DNA from 2 places in the Streptosporangium sp. NPDC053982 genome. Region 1 is predicted to be linked to the other one. Evidence: riboswitches for the same ligand, from Rfam matches in the RefSeq annotation. Region 1 holds a riboswitch; the other holds the start of a gene.
What was found. A riboswitch is a leader RNA that binds a small molecule or an ion and turns the genes downstream of it on or off. The one in region 1 is predicted to bind glycine.

Region 1 (6,734 bases):
GGTGCAAACAGTCCTAACGGGCTATGTCGCCTGGGGCGTGCGGATCGCACACTTGATCTGCCTGATGTGCGCACCTCAGCGCCGAGACGCGCACGACCATACATGTCCACCAGAAGCTCGCCCCGCATGCGCGGGGATCGGGCCCGACGCCGGTCGCCCGGCGGAACGGTCCCGGCGAGCCGAAGAGAGAGATCCGGAGGCACGCCGATGTGCCCGCATGAGCCGTCCTGTCCGTCCGCCGACGCGCAGAACCGCGAGGCCGCCCGCACGCTGGCCTCGCACCCCGAGCAGGGCTGGTCCCTGCTGTGCAACGGTGTGGTGCTGTTCGAGGACACCGGCGAGCTCCTTCCCGACGGCGCCGTCATCGAGCCGCATCGGCCGCTGGCCGGGGTGTCCTGATCGTCCGGGCTCCCGCATCGGGAGTCACACCGGGGCCGGCCGCATCCTCGCGCCGAGCCACTCCGCGACGACCTCGCCCACCCGGCCGGGATCCTTCCTGAACTCGTGCCCCTCACCCGGCAGCACCACCAGCCGGGCGGTGTCGGCCGCCTCCGGCACACCGAACGGGTCGCGGTCGCCGCTGACCGCGAGGACGTCCACCCCGGCGGCACGCAGCTCCTCCGCGCGGGAGCGTTCCGGCCTGCCCGGCGGGTGCAGGGGGAACGCCAGCGCGACGACCGCCTCGGCCCCGGCCTGCCGCGCCGTACGACAGGCGACCCGGGCGCCGTTGCTCCGCCCGCCCTGCACGAGCGGCAGGCCCGGATGACGGGCGCGGAGCGCGGCCACCAGCGCCGTCCACGCCTCGTCCTGCTTGACGGCCGAACCCGGCGCGCGGCCGCCCCGCACCCGGAACGGCTGCGTCACCCGGACGACCAGGCCGCCGATCGGCGTCACGGCGTCCCGTACGGCCAGCAGGTCGGGAGCCTCCACCCCGCCGCCCGCGCCGTGCGTGAGCACCAGCAGGAAGCGCGGACGGGCGACCTCGCCGATCTCGGCCAGGGCCGGGCCGTGCGGGGTCGGGATCTCCAGGGCGGTCGCTTGACGCGGGGACACAGATGTCGTCCTAAAGGCCGATCCCGGGAGCCGGGATCAGGTAGAGAATCAGGGTGTGCAGGAGCATCACGATATCCGACAGGACATGCGCGCCACCCTGGAGGCCCGCCGCGATCTGGGCCCCGAGTACGAGGCCGCGCTGGTGGAGTCTTTCGTCGACCGGATCGACGCCACCATCACCGCCCGCGTCCGGGCCGAGCTACGCGCCGCGGACGCCGGCCCTCAACCTCCCGGGAACCGGCGCAGGGGCGACGGCTCGGTGTCGATCGCACTGGGCTCCCTGGGCATCGGCGTCCCGCTGACCGCGATCGCCGCGGGCGAGGCGGGGACGGCGGGCCTGCTGCTCGCCTGGGGCGGCATCATCGCGGTGAACCTCGCCCACGCCCTGGGCCGCCGCCGCCCCCACACCTGACCTATATATCGCGGTCGTGACGGAGGCGGACCTCGTCGGCGAGGTCGGCGTCGCCGTCCAGGCCGTAGCGCCACACCCGCTCGGCGTCCTCGTCGCGGCCGCGGAGCGGGAGCGTGCGGGCCAGCAGCTCGATGGCCAGCGCGCCGGTCTCCACGTCGCCCTCCTCCTCGACGGCGGCGGCGAACTCCGCGCACGCCAGGTCGAGGTGCGCCATGCCGAGCAGCACCCGCAGCCGGGCGGCGTCTGCGACGTCGGGTACGGCCAGCGCGGTGAGGACCGCGTCGGCGGCCTGCCCCGCCTCACCCTCCTGGAGGAAGAACTCCGCCAGCCGCTGGGCCGCCCGGGAGGCGATCTCCGGGTCCCCGGTGGCCAGGGCGGCGCGCAGCGCCTCCTCGGCCTCCTCCTCCCCCGTGGCCAGCCGGGCCAGGGCCATGTGCGCCAACGGCACGTAGGCCGGGTTGCCGATGCCCAGGGCGGCCTGCCAGGCGGCCCGTGCCTGGTCCGGCAGCTCCTCGCGCTCGAAGCTGCGGGCGAGCAGGCAGGCGGCCTGGGCGGCGAACTCCGGATGCCCGGTCGCCAGCGCGGTGCGCGCGGCCGATCGGGCGCCGGCCACGTCGCCGCGTTCCTCCAGCACCACCGCGAGTCCCACCGCCGCCTGGGCGCGATCGGGCCCCGCGGAGTCGGCGGCGAGATCCGCGAAGATCGCCGCAGCGGCGTCCAGGTCGCCGTCCTCGGCCAGTCTGCGGGCCGTTTCCAAGGGACGCGTGTCCACCTCTGGCATGCGGGGTCCTCTCCGGGTGAGGGAAACGCCCCGAGCCTAACGACTCGGGGCGCCCCGCGGTGTTCATTGCGATGCTTCGCTTCGCAATGAGCATGCTCGGGGGCGCCGGTGTCTGGACTGAGGAACGCAGCCGCGAAGCGGCGGAGCGACGAGGGAAGACACCGGCTCAAGAGCCCCCGAGCCGCGACACGCAGTGTCGCAATGAGCAGGTCAGTCCTCGTAGGCCGACAGCGGCGGGCAGGAGCACACCAGGTTGCGGTCGCCGTAGGCCTGGTCGACGCGGCGGACCGGCGACCAGTACTTGTCCTCGCGCAGCGACGACACCGGGTAGGCCGCCTCAACCCTGCCGTAGGGGTGGTCCCAGTCGTCGGTGACCAGGCAGTCGGCGGTGTGCGGGGCGTTGCGCAGCGGGTTGTCCTTCTTGTCGTACTCGCCGGAGGCGACCTTGGCGATCTCGCCGCGGATCGCGATCATGGCGTCGCAGAATCGGTCGAGCTCGGCCAGGTCCTCGCTCTCGGTGGGCTCGATCATCAGCGTGCCGGCCACCGGGAAGGACATCGTCGGCGCGTGGAAGCCGTAGTCGATGAGGCGCTTGGCCACGTCGTCCACGGTCACACCGGTCTCCTTGGTGATCTGGCGCAGGTCCACGATGCACTCGTGGGCAACCAGGCCCTCGCGGCCGGTGTAGAGGACCGGGTAGTGCGGTGCCAGGCGGCGGGCGAGGTAGTTGGCCGACAGGATGGCCTGCTCGGTGGCCGCCCGGAGCCCCTCGGCGCCCATCATCCGGATGTAGGCCCAGGAGATCGGCAGGATGCCCGCCGAGCCGTACGGCGCGGCCGAGACCGGGCCGACCGGCGAGCCGTCGCGCAGCGGGTGCCCGGGGAGGTACTCGGCGAGGTGGGCGCGGACCGCGACGGGCCCGACGCCGGGACCGCCGCCGCCGTGCGGGATGCAGAAGGTCTTGTGCAGGTTCAGGTGGGAGACGTCCGCCCCGAACTCGCCCGGCTTGGCCAGGCCGACCAGCGCGTTGAGGTTGGCGCCGTCGACGTAGACCTGGCCGCCGGCCTCGTGCACCAGCTCGCAGATCCGGGTGATGCCCTCCTCGTAGACGCCGTGCGTGGACGGGTAGGTCACCATGATCGCAGCGAGCCGGTCGCGGTTCTTCTCGATCTTGGCGGCGAGGTCGCCGAGGTCGACGTTGCCGTCGTCGTCGCAGGCCACCACGACGACCCGCATGCCGGCCATGACGGCGCTGGCGGCGTTGGTCCCGTGCGCGGAGGAGGGGATGAGGCAGACGTCGCGGCCGGATTCGCCGCGCGCCCGGTGGTAGGCGCGGATGGCGAGCAGGCCGGCGAACTCGCCCTGGGAACCGGCGTTGGGCTGGATCGACACGGCGTCGTAGCCGGTGACCTCGGCGAGCCAGCCCTCCAGCTGCCCGATCAGCTCGGTGTAGCCGGTGCCCTGCTCGGCGGGGGCGTAGGGGTGCAGGCCGGCGAACTCCGGCCAGGTGATCGGCTCCATCTCGGTGGTCGCGTTGAGCTTCATGGTGCACGAGCCCAGCGGGATCATCGACCGGTCGAGTGCGATGTCCCTGTCCTGCAGCCTGCGCAGGTAGCGGAGCATGGCGGTCTCGGAGCGGTGGCTGTGGAAGACCGGGTGGGTCAGGAAGTCGCTCGTCCGGGTCAGGGTTGCGGGCAGCGCGTCGTGGGCGGAGGCGTCCAGGTCGGCCAGGACCGCGCCGCCGGCGCCGAAGGCGGCCAGCACCCGCTCGATGTGCGGCAGCTCGGTCCTCTCGTCGCAGGAGACGCCGACGTGGTCGTCGTCGGCGAGCCGCAGGTTGACTCCGTTGTCGCGGGCCGCGGCGACGACCTCGGCGGCCCGGCCCGGGACGCGGGCCAGCACGGTGTCGAAGAAGGCGTCGTGGACGACCTCGACGCCGCCCTGGCGCAGGCCCTCGGCGAGGACGACGGCGTGGCGGTGGACGCGGCGGCCGATCCTGCGCAGCCCCTCGGGGCCGTGGTAGACGGCGTACATCCCGGCGATCACCGCGAGCAGCACCTGCGCGGTGCAGATGTTGCTCGTGGCCTTCTCCCGGCGGATGTGCTGCTCGCGGGTCTGGAGCGCGAGGCGGTAGGCGGGGCGGCCGTCGGCGTCCTGGGAGACGCCCACCAGGCGGCCGGGCATCTGCCGCTGCAGGCCGTCGCGGACCGCCATGTAGGCGGCGTGCGGGCCGCCGAAGCCCATCGGCACACCGAACCGCTGGGTGGAGCCGACCGCGATGTCGGCGCCCATCTCACCGGGGGCGGTCAGCACGGTGAGGGCCAGCAGGTCGGCGGCGGCGACGACCTGGGCGCCGCGGGCGTGGGCGGCGTCGGCGACGGAGCGGAAGTCCCTGATCCGGCCGCTCGCGCCCGGGTACTGCACGAGCACGCCGAAGCAGTCGGGCAGCTCGGCGGTGAAGTCGCTCTCGACCAGCTCGATGCCGAGCGGCTCGGCGCGGGTGGCGAGCACGGCCTTGGTCTGCGGCAGGGCGTCGGCGTCGACGACGAACACGTTGGAGGCGGCCTTGCCGGCGCGGCGGGCCAGGGTCATCGCCTCGGCGACGGCGGTGGCCTCGTCGAGCAGGGAGGCCCCGGCGACGTCGAGGGCGGTCAGGTCGGCCACGACCGTCTGGAAGTTGAGCAGGGCCTCCAGGCGGCCCTGGGAGATCTCCGGCTGGTAGGGCGTGTAGGCGGTGTACCAGCCCGGGTTCTCCAGGAGATTGCGGCGGATGACGGCCGGGGTGATCGTGTCGTGGTAACCCAGGCCGATCATCGAGGTGAGCACGGTGTTGCGGGAGGCGAGGGCGCGCAGCTCGGCGATGGCCTCCGGCTCGCTCGCCGCCGGAGGGAGGTCGAGCCGGTCGGCGATACGGATCGCCTCCGGCACGGCCACCGCGAGGAGGTCGGCGGCGGAGGCGAAGCCGACCGTCTCCAGCATGCGGGCCTGGTCTGCGTCGGCCGGGCCGATGTGACGGGTGGAGAAAGGCGGGGAGCTGAGCTCACCGAGCGGTGACAGGTCGGTCATGGAAAGCCTCCCGAGGCTGGTGGAGACCGGCGCTGAGCGCGGGCGTATGCCGGGTCTCCCCCTCTGTCATCTCCACCTGAGAGCTTCACCTTCCCCGCCGGGGAGGGCTTTCACCGTCGGTGAGACACGCCTGGCGGGCGCACCTGCTTTCCAGAGTCGCCTCGTCCGTGCGGTACAGGGTGCCTGAGAGATTCCGGGGAGGTTTGCTCCTTCGGCGCCCCGGTCGAGCCGGGGTCTCTCCCGCACGGTGTCTGCGGCCAGACCAACTTTACCCGGTTCGCCGGGCTCTGCGACGGCGGGCCAGCTCATCCGCCTGATGATCTCCTAAAGGGCTGTGGGACGCCTCCGCCCGCTCGCCGGGCAGATCGGCCAGGGAACCCTCCACCTCCTGCCAGACGCGGCCCAGCGCGATGCCGAAGACGCCCTGGCCGCCCTGGAGGAGGTCGATGACCTCGTCGGGCGAGGTGCACTCGTAGACGCTCACGCCGTCGCTCATCAGGGTGATCTGGGCGAGGTCGCTGACCCCGCGGTCACGGAGGTGCTGTACGGCGATGCGGATCTGCTGGAGGGAGACGCCGGTGTCGAGGAGGCGTTTGACGACTTTGAGGACGAGGATGTCGCGGAAGCCGTACAGTCGCTGGGAACCTGAGCCCTGGGCGGCCCTGACCGTGGGCTCGACGAGCCCGGTGCGGGCCCAGTAGTCGAGCTGGCGGTAGGTGATGTCGGCGGCGGCGCAGGCGGTGGGGCCGCGGTAACCGACGTCGGCGGGCGGGCTCACCGGCGCCCCGTCGAACAGCAGACCCTCTTCGCCCGCGCGCTGACAGGCCTCCCCGCGCCGTTTCGGGTCATCCTGATCGGCGTTTCTACCCTCGCCGCTGCTGACCGCCACGCGGACCTCCGGCTTTCTCTCATCCCGCGGCCTGATCTGGGGGTTTACGCGCGGCCCCGGGGTTCACTTGCACCGTAGGCTCGGGGCCAAGCCCAGTCAACGACCCCACCCGGCGCGTCGTGAAGCGTAAATGCACCGAAATACCTACCCCGCGCGACCGAAGTCCTCGGGCGTGATTGTGTCAAGGAACTCCCTGAACTTCTCCACCTCGTCCTCCTGGTCATCGGGGATGATCACCCCGGCCTCGGCGACCACGTCCTCGCTGGCGAAGATGCGGGCTCCGGTGCGCAACGCGAGGGCGATCGAGTCCGACGGGCGGGCGCTGACCTCCGTCCCGTTGGAGAACACGAGATCGGCGAAGAAGATGCCGTCCCGGAGGGCGACGATGTTGACGGTGGTCAACTGGACGTCCAAGGCGTCGAGCACGTCGCGGAAGAGGTCATGGGTGAGCGGCCGCGGTGGCGGCTCGTCGGCCTGGGCCATGGCGATCGCCGTGGCCTCGGTCATGCCGATCCAGATCGGCAGATAGCGCT
Region 2 (6,734 bases), on a different contig from region 1:
CTGCTCACTCCCACCTGGCTCGCGCTCGTCCCAACGCGGAGATCTTGCCCTCCCAGGCTCCGCGGTAACTCGGCCCGAGGCCACGGCGCAGCAGGGGCCAGTCGGCGAGGAGGATCCCGGCGTTGAGGTACGCCTCGGCGTCCTCGCGCCCGCCGCCGGTGATGACCGTCCGGTAAAGGCTCATCCGCAGCAGCCGGTTCCCCAGGTCGAACTCGGTCAGGCCCGACCAGGCCAGGTGGACGGGCAGGCTGACCACCCCGGTGGCGGGGCCGCGCAGGTCGGCGAGGGAGTCGGGCACCCGGTGCGCCACGCCCTCCCAGCGGGACGGAAGTCCGCTCACGGCCGGGTCACTCCCGGCTCGCGGTGTGCTCACGGCCGTCCCGGCCCGCGGCGCCCTCATGGCGTCCCCGGCCCGTGGTGTGCCCGCGGTCGTCCCGGCTCTGCTCGCGGCCGTCCCGGCCCGCGGCGCCCTCGTGGTGTCCCCGGCCCGTGGCACGTTCCCGGCCCGTGACGCGCTCCTGACCCGCAGGGTGCTCGTGGCGCTCCTGGAGCCTGACCAGGCGGCGGGTGGAGGGCAGGTCGTGCCGGCCGGAGACGAACTCCTGGAAGGCGATCTTCGCCTGGATGACCGGTCGCCGCCAGCGCCTCTCCCGGTGCACCGCCGTGGCCATCTTCCGGGGCCGGGGCCGCCGGGAGCCGGGCGCCATGAACCAGTGCGCCCACGGCGAGCCCGGACGGGCCAGCCGTAACGCGCCCACGATCAGCAGCGGCGGCAGGAACAGACCGGCCAGGCCGGTCCAGATCTTCCCCTTGAGGAGGGTGACCACGGCCAGCGCGAGGTTCGCCACGATGACGCCGGCGGTGAGCCACGCCCCACGCGGCGTGCCGTCGGAGTTCTCCCAGACCAGCGGGCGCAGACCGGTGAGGAGCAGGCCGGTGATCGCGATCGCGGTGAACACCGCGTCCACCGACGCCCGCCCCTCCTCCTCCCAGTAGACGTCGCGAAGGTGCAGGATCAGCGCGAACTCGTCCAGTATCAGGGCGGCCCCCGCCCCGAACACGGCGGCCGTCACGGCGTACCAGCCCTGGGAGAGGCCCGAGACGACCAGCCCCGCCACCCCGCCCAGCAGGGTCAGCACCACGCCGAACACCACGTGGTGGATGTGCATGTCACCGACGCTGACGTTCCCGAACCAGCCGATCTTCGCCCGGATCAGCCGGACGTTGATCCTGGTCAGCACGAACGCGGCGATCAGCGCGACGAAGAAGCAGAACAGCGGCAGCCGTCCCGTCTCAAGGATCCTCTCGCGGAAGAAGTCGTCCATCGATTCATCAGATTATGCAAGGAACCCATGCGACACGGCCGCCCCGCCGTACGGCCGGGCGGAGACGGACGTTTCCCCGCGAGTCCCCCGCGAGCCCCCGTGAGTCCCCGGTGAGTTCCCGGTGAGTCCCCGTGAGGGATTTCGCTCGGCGGGTGCCGCCGGTTAGGCTGGCCACGGCACCGATGAACCCGTGCGGGAGAGAGTCCTGACATCCAGGCCAGGACCCCTGAAGGAGCAAGCCCTCCCCGCGAACCTCTCAAGGCAAAGGACCGTGCGGGTAGGTGACCTCTGGAAAGCAGGCCGTACGGCCTCGCCGAAGGTGAAAGTCCGGCAAAAATCGGGCGAAGCTCTCAGGCAACGATGACAGAGGGGGAGGATGCTCTCATCCGTCCCCTGCCTGAGGTGCGAACATGTCACGACCCACGCCGCTGCGCGGTGTCCACGAGGCTCTCGGCGCCACCCTGACCGACTTCGCGGGGTGGCTGATGCCGCTGCGTTACGGCAGCGAGTCCGCCGAGCACAACGCTGTCCGCCAGGCGGCGGGCCTGTTCGACCTCTCCCACATGGGTGAGATCTTCGTGACCGGCCCGCAGGCGGGTGAGGCCCTCGACTACGCGCTGGTCGGCCACCTGTCGGCGCTGGAGCCGGGCCGCGCCCGCTACACCATGATCGTCTCGCCGGACGGCGGCGTGCTGGACGACCTGATCGTCTACCGCCTGGCCGCCGACGAGTTCATGGTCGTCGCCAACGCGTCCAACTACCCCCGGGTCGCCGCCGAGCTGACCGATCGGGCCAAGGACTTCGACGCCGCGGTGGACGACCGCTCCGAGGAGTACGCGCTGGTCGCGGTGCAGGGCCCGAACTCGCGCGCCATCCTCGGCGGGCTCACGGACGCCGACCTCGACGGCCTGAGGTACTACGCCGGCCTGCCCGCGACCGTCGCCGGGGTCCGGGCGCTCATCGCCCGCACCGGCTACACCGGCGAGGACGGCTTCGAGCTGTTCGTCGCCGCCGGTGACGCCGAGGCGCTGTGGTCGGCGCTGACCGAGGCGGGCGCCCCGCACGGTCTCATCCCCGCGGGCCTGTCCGCCCGCGACACCCTCCGCCTGGAGGCGGGCATGCCGCTGTACGGCAACGAGCTGACGTCCGGGCTGACCCCGTTCGACGCCGGGCTCGGCCGTGTGGTGAGGTTTGACAAACCGGGCGACTTCGTCGGCCGGGCCGCCCTGGAGCCTCTCAGGGACGTCCCGCCCGCGCGCCGCCTGGTCGGACTGATCGCGACCGGCCGCAGGGTGCCCCGCCACGGCTACCCGGTGGTCGTCGCCGGTGACGGCGCCGTCGTCGGCGAGGTGACCAGCGGAGCCCCGTCCCAGACCCTGGGCAGGCCCATCGCCATGGCCTACGTGGACGGTGACCGTTCCGAGGGTCTGGCCGTGAGCATCCGGGGTACCCATGAAGCGGTCGAGGTCGTCGACCTGCCTTTCTACAGGAGGAAAAAGTGAGCAGCATTCCCGATGACCTGCAGTACACCAAGGAGCACGAGTGGGTCGCGGGCATCGACGACGGCCTGACCCTCACCGTGGGCGTCACGGCCTACGCCGCCGAGTCGCTCGGTGACGTGGTCTACGTGCAGGTCCCCGAGGTCGGCTCCACCGTCGCCGCGGGTGACGCGGTCGGCGAGGTCGAGTCCACCAAGTCGGTGAGCGACATCTTCGCCCCGGTGGGCGGCGAGATCGTCGAGGTCAACGACCTGGTCGTGGACGACCCGTCGCTGGTCAACAGCGACCCCTACGGCGAGGGCTGGCTCTTCCGCGTCCGTATGGAGGGCCGGCCCGAGGACCTCCTGTCCGCCGAGGAGTACGGCGTGCTCACCTCCGGTGAGTCCTGACCTCCTCCCAACAGTGCCGTGACCATGCGGGCCATGGGGGCTCGCGTGGTCGCGGCGACGCAAGCAAGGACCAGATCAATGGCGATCAGCGTCTTCGATCTCTTCAAGATCGGTATCGGCCCGTCCAGTTCGCACACCGGGGGCCCGATGGCCGCGGCGCACAGGTTCGCCCGCGGCCTCGCCCAGGACGGGCTGCTGGAGAAGACCGCGAGGGTCGAGGCGATCCTGTACGGCTCGCTCGGGCTGACCGGCAAGGGCCACGGCAGTGACAAGGCCGTCCTGCTCGGCCTGTCGGGTGAGAAGCCCGAGCTGGTGGACGTCGACACCGTCGACGAGCGGCTGGCCGCCATGCGCGAGAGCGGGACCGTCCGGTTGTACGGCGCGCACGAGATCCCCTTCGTGATCGGCGAGGACCTCGTCTTCGAACGGAAGATCTCGCTGCCGCACCACCCCAACGGCATGCGCTTCACCGCCTTCTCCGAGTCGGGTGACCCGCTCCGTGAGAAGGTCTACTACTCGGTGGGCGGCGGGTTCGTGGTGGACGAGAACGCCACCGGTGCCGACCGGATCAAGCCCGACGACACCGCGGTGCCGTACCCCTTCACGACCGGTGCCGAGCTGCTGGCGCACTGCGCCGAGACCGGCCTGTCGATCTCCGGGCTGATGATGGAGAACGAGAAGGCGTTCGGCCGCTCCGCGCAGGAGATCCGCGACGACCTGCTGAACCTGTGGCGCGTCATGAGCGAGTGCGTGCGGCGCGGCATCGACAAGGAGGGCGTGCTGCCCGGCGGGCTGAAGGTCCGCCGCCGGGCCCACCAGCTCCACCGGCGGCTCAGCGGCGAGTCGTCCGGGCAGGACCCGCTGCAGGCGATGGACTGGGTCACGTTGTTCGCGCTGGCGGTGAACGAGGAGAACGCGGCCGGCGGCCGGATCGTCACCGCCCCGACGAACGGCGCGGCGGGCATCATCCCGGCCGTGCTCACCTACTACCACCGGTTCACGCCGACGCCCGGCGAGGACGGCGTGGTGCGCTTCCTGCTGACCGCCGGGGCGATCGGCGTGCTGTTCAAGGAGAACGCCTCCATCTCCGGCGCCGAGGTCGGCTGCCAGGGCGAGGTCGGGTCGGCCTGCTCGATGGCCGCGGCCGGGCTCACCGAGGCGCTGGGCGGCACCCCGGAGCAGGTGGAGAACGCAGCCGAGATCGGCATCGAGCACAACCTCGGCCTGACCTGCGATCCGATCGGCGGACTGGTGCAGATCCCGTGCATCGAGCGCAACGCGGTGGCCTCGATCAAGGCGATCACCGCCGCCCGGATCGCGCTGCGCGGCGACGGCCGGCACTTCGTCCCGCTGGACAAGGCGATCAAGACGATGCGCGACACCGGCCGGGACATGCTCGACAAGTACAAGGAGACCAGCCGCGGCGGCCTCGCGGTGAACGTCATCGAGTGCTGAGCCGCCACCGCAGGCCGCGCGCACGTCTCCGCAGGTCACCGTGCGGGAAGGTCTCCGGCGCATGACCATCGAATCATCAGAATCGGCAGAATCAGCGCAAAAGCCGCCTTTCCGCACCTGATCTCCGCCGGGCGGCCTATGCTGGTTGGCTCGTCGCGGAGGTTCCGGCCGCAGGAGCCTTCCACCCGAGATGGACCCGGAGGTCGGAAGGTGTCAGCGGGAGTACGTCCGGACCGCCGTTCCCCGCGCCTTCTCCGCCTTCTCGGCGCCCACTGGGTCTTCCTGGCCGCCCTGCTCGCCGGGGGCGCGCTGCGGGCCCTGGCCGTGCTCGGCTACCGCCCGGCCCTGTGGTTCTGGGCCGACTCCTTCGTCTACCTCAACGGCGGCCTCGACCCGCGGCCCATGGAGTCGCGGCCCTCGGGATACTCGCTGTTCCTGTGGCTGCTGCACCCCCTGTCCAGCGTGCCGGCCGTCGTCGTCGTCCAGCACCTCCTCGGCCTGGCCACGGCGGTCTGCGTCTACCTCGTGCTGCGCCGCCCCGGCGGCCTGCCCGGCTGGGGCGCCACGCTCGCCGCCCTGCCGGTCCTGCTGGACGTCCACCAGGTCCAGCTCGAACACCTCGTCATGGCCGACTCCCTGATGGAGTTCCTCGCGGTGCTGGCCGTCACGCTGCTGCTGCGGCGGGAGCGGCCGGGCGTCCCGGCCGCCCTGTTCGCCGGACTGCTGCTGGCCGCGGCGACCGTCACCCGGACGATCGGCCTGCCGCTGACCGCCGTCGTCCTCGTCTGCCTGGTGATCCGCCGGGCCGGCTGGCGGGCGGTCACCGCCACCGCCGTGGCCGCCGCGCTGGGCCTGGGCGCCTACGCCGCCTGGTTCCACTCCGAGTACGGTTCCTACGGGCTGACCCGTGGCAACGCCTTCCTGTACGCGCGCACGCTCACCTTCGCCGACTGCCCGAAGATCAGACCGGCCGGTCCGGAGGCCGTCCTGTGCCCGGACGAGCCGGTGAGCGAGCGCAAGGCCCCACCGGCGTACATCTGGGACGGCTCCTCCCCGCTGAACGAGATCGAGGGGAGCTGGGCAGAGCGCGACCGGCTCGCCGGCGACTTCGCCGCCCAGGCCATCAGGGCCCAGCCCCTCGACTTCCTGCGCACCGGACTGGCCGACGTGGCCCACATCTTCGACTGGAACCGCCGCGTCTACCCCGCCCCCGGCCCGCAGAGCGCCTACGTCTTCCCGGAGACGGCCAGGCCCTTCCCGGAGGGCGCCGCCTCCCGGGGCCGGACGGCCGAGCAGATCACCGCCGCCTACCAGGGCGTCTCGGGCCGGCCCGTGCTGGCCGAGCCGTACGCCGGGCTGCTCCGCGACTACCAGCGGTACGGCTATCTGCGCGGCCCGTTCATCGCCGCGATCGTGCTGATCGGCCTGGTCGGCGTCCTGGCGCGCATCCGGCGGCTCGGCGGCGCCGTGCTGCTGCCGTGGGCGGCCGGCGCGACGCTGCTGGCGCTGCCGCCGTTCATCGCGGCCTTCGACCACCGGTACGTGGTGCCCGCCCTGCCGTTCGCCTGCCTGGCGGCCGGGCTGGCCTTCTCCCGGACCTCCAGGAGACCTCGTGCGGCGGATGAGGAGACCCCGGGCGCGTCCGGCCCGGAGGTGCCGGCCTTCCCCGCGCCCGGGCGGAGCGACCGGCTCGTGCATCCGATCCCGGTCGCCGCGGCGGCCGACGCGCGTCCCGGCACGTTCTTCAGCCCGTCCCGCGATGCCTACCCGAGCCTGGGAGACCGGGATCCGTGGGCGGACCGGCCGACGCCCGCCGTACCGGCCGGGTCGTGGTCCGGCGGGTCAGCGCCGTCCGACGTGCAGCCGGACGACCGCCCCGAGATCGTCGTCTCCGACCGTCCGGCGCACCTTGCCGACCGCGTCGCGGTTCAGCCGCGCGACGAGCTTCGCGAGGTCCGACGACGGCCCGCAGGTCACCGAGATCCGCAGCCGGTCGCATTTGACCCACCGGACGCGGATCCGGGCGAGCCCTTCGATTTCTTTAAGCGCAACCCCCAGCATGGCGG

Region 2: linked by a shared signal. The riboswitch ahead of gcvT (glycine cleavage system aminomethyltransferase GcvT) and the one ahead of gcvP (aminomethyl-transferring glycine dehydrogenase) in region 1 are both predicted to bind glycine.

What each region holds. Positions count from the first base shown of each region.
Region 1 covers NZ_JBVJKQ010000005.1:375,980-382,713, forward strand. The annotation lists gene ACZ6W9_RS11380 (DUF5999 family protein) at 208-399, shown strand; gene ACZ6W9_RS11385 (alpha/beta hydrolase family protein) at 424-1,029, opposite strand; gene ACZ6W9_RS11390 (hypothetical protein) at 1,139-1,465, shown strand; gene ACZ6W9_RS11395 (tetratricopeptide repeat protein) at 1,467-2,246, opposite strand; gene gcvP (aminomethyl-transferring glycine dehydrogenase) at 2,457-5,312, opposite strand; glycine riboswitch at 5,473-5,565, opposite strand; gene ACZ6W9_RS11405 (MerR family transcriptional regulator) at 5,581-6,201, opposite strand; gene ACZ6W9_RS11410 (bifunctional nuclease family protein) at 6,346-6,734, opposite strand, start outside.
Region 2 covers NZ_JBVJKQ010000009.1:134,879-141,612, forward strand. The annotation lists gene ACZ6W9_RS17880 (hypothetical protein) at 5-340, opposite strand; gene ACZ6W9_RS17885 (hypothetical protein) at 348-1,325, opposite strand; glycine riboswitch at 1,509-1,607, shown strand; glycine riboswitch at 1,608-1,702, shown strand; gene gcvT (glycine cleavage system aminomethyltransferase GcvT) at 1,736-2,827, shown strand; gene gcvH (glycine cleavage system protein GcvH) at 2,824-3,213, shown strand; gene ACZ6W9_RS17900 (L-serine ammonia-lyase) at 3,292-4,668, shown strand; gene ACZ6W9_RS17905 (hypothetical protein) at 4,879-6,734, shown strand, end outside.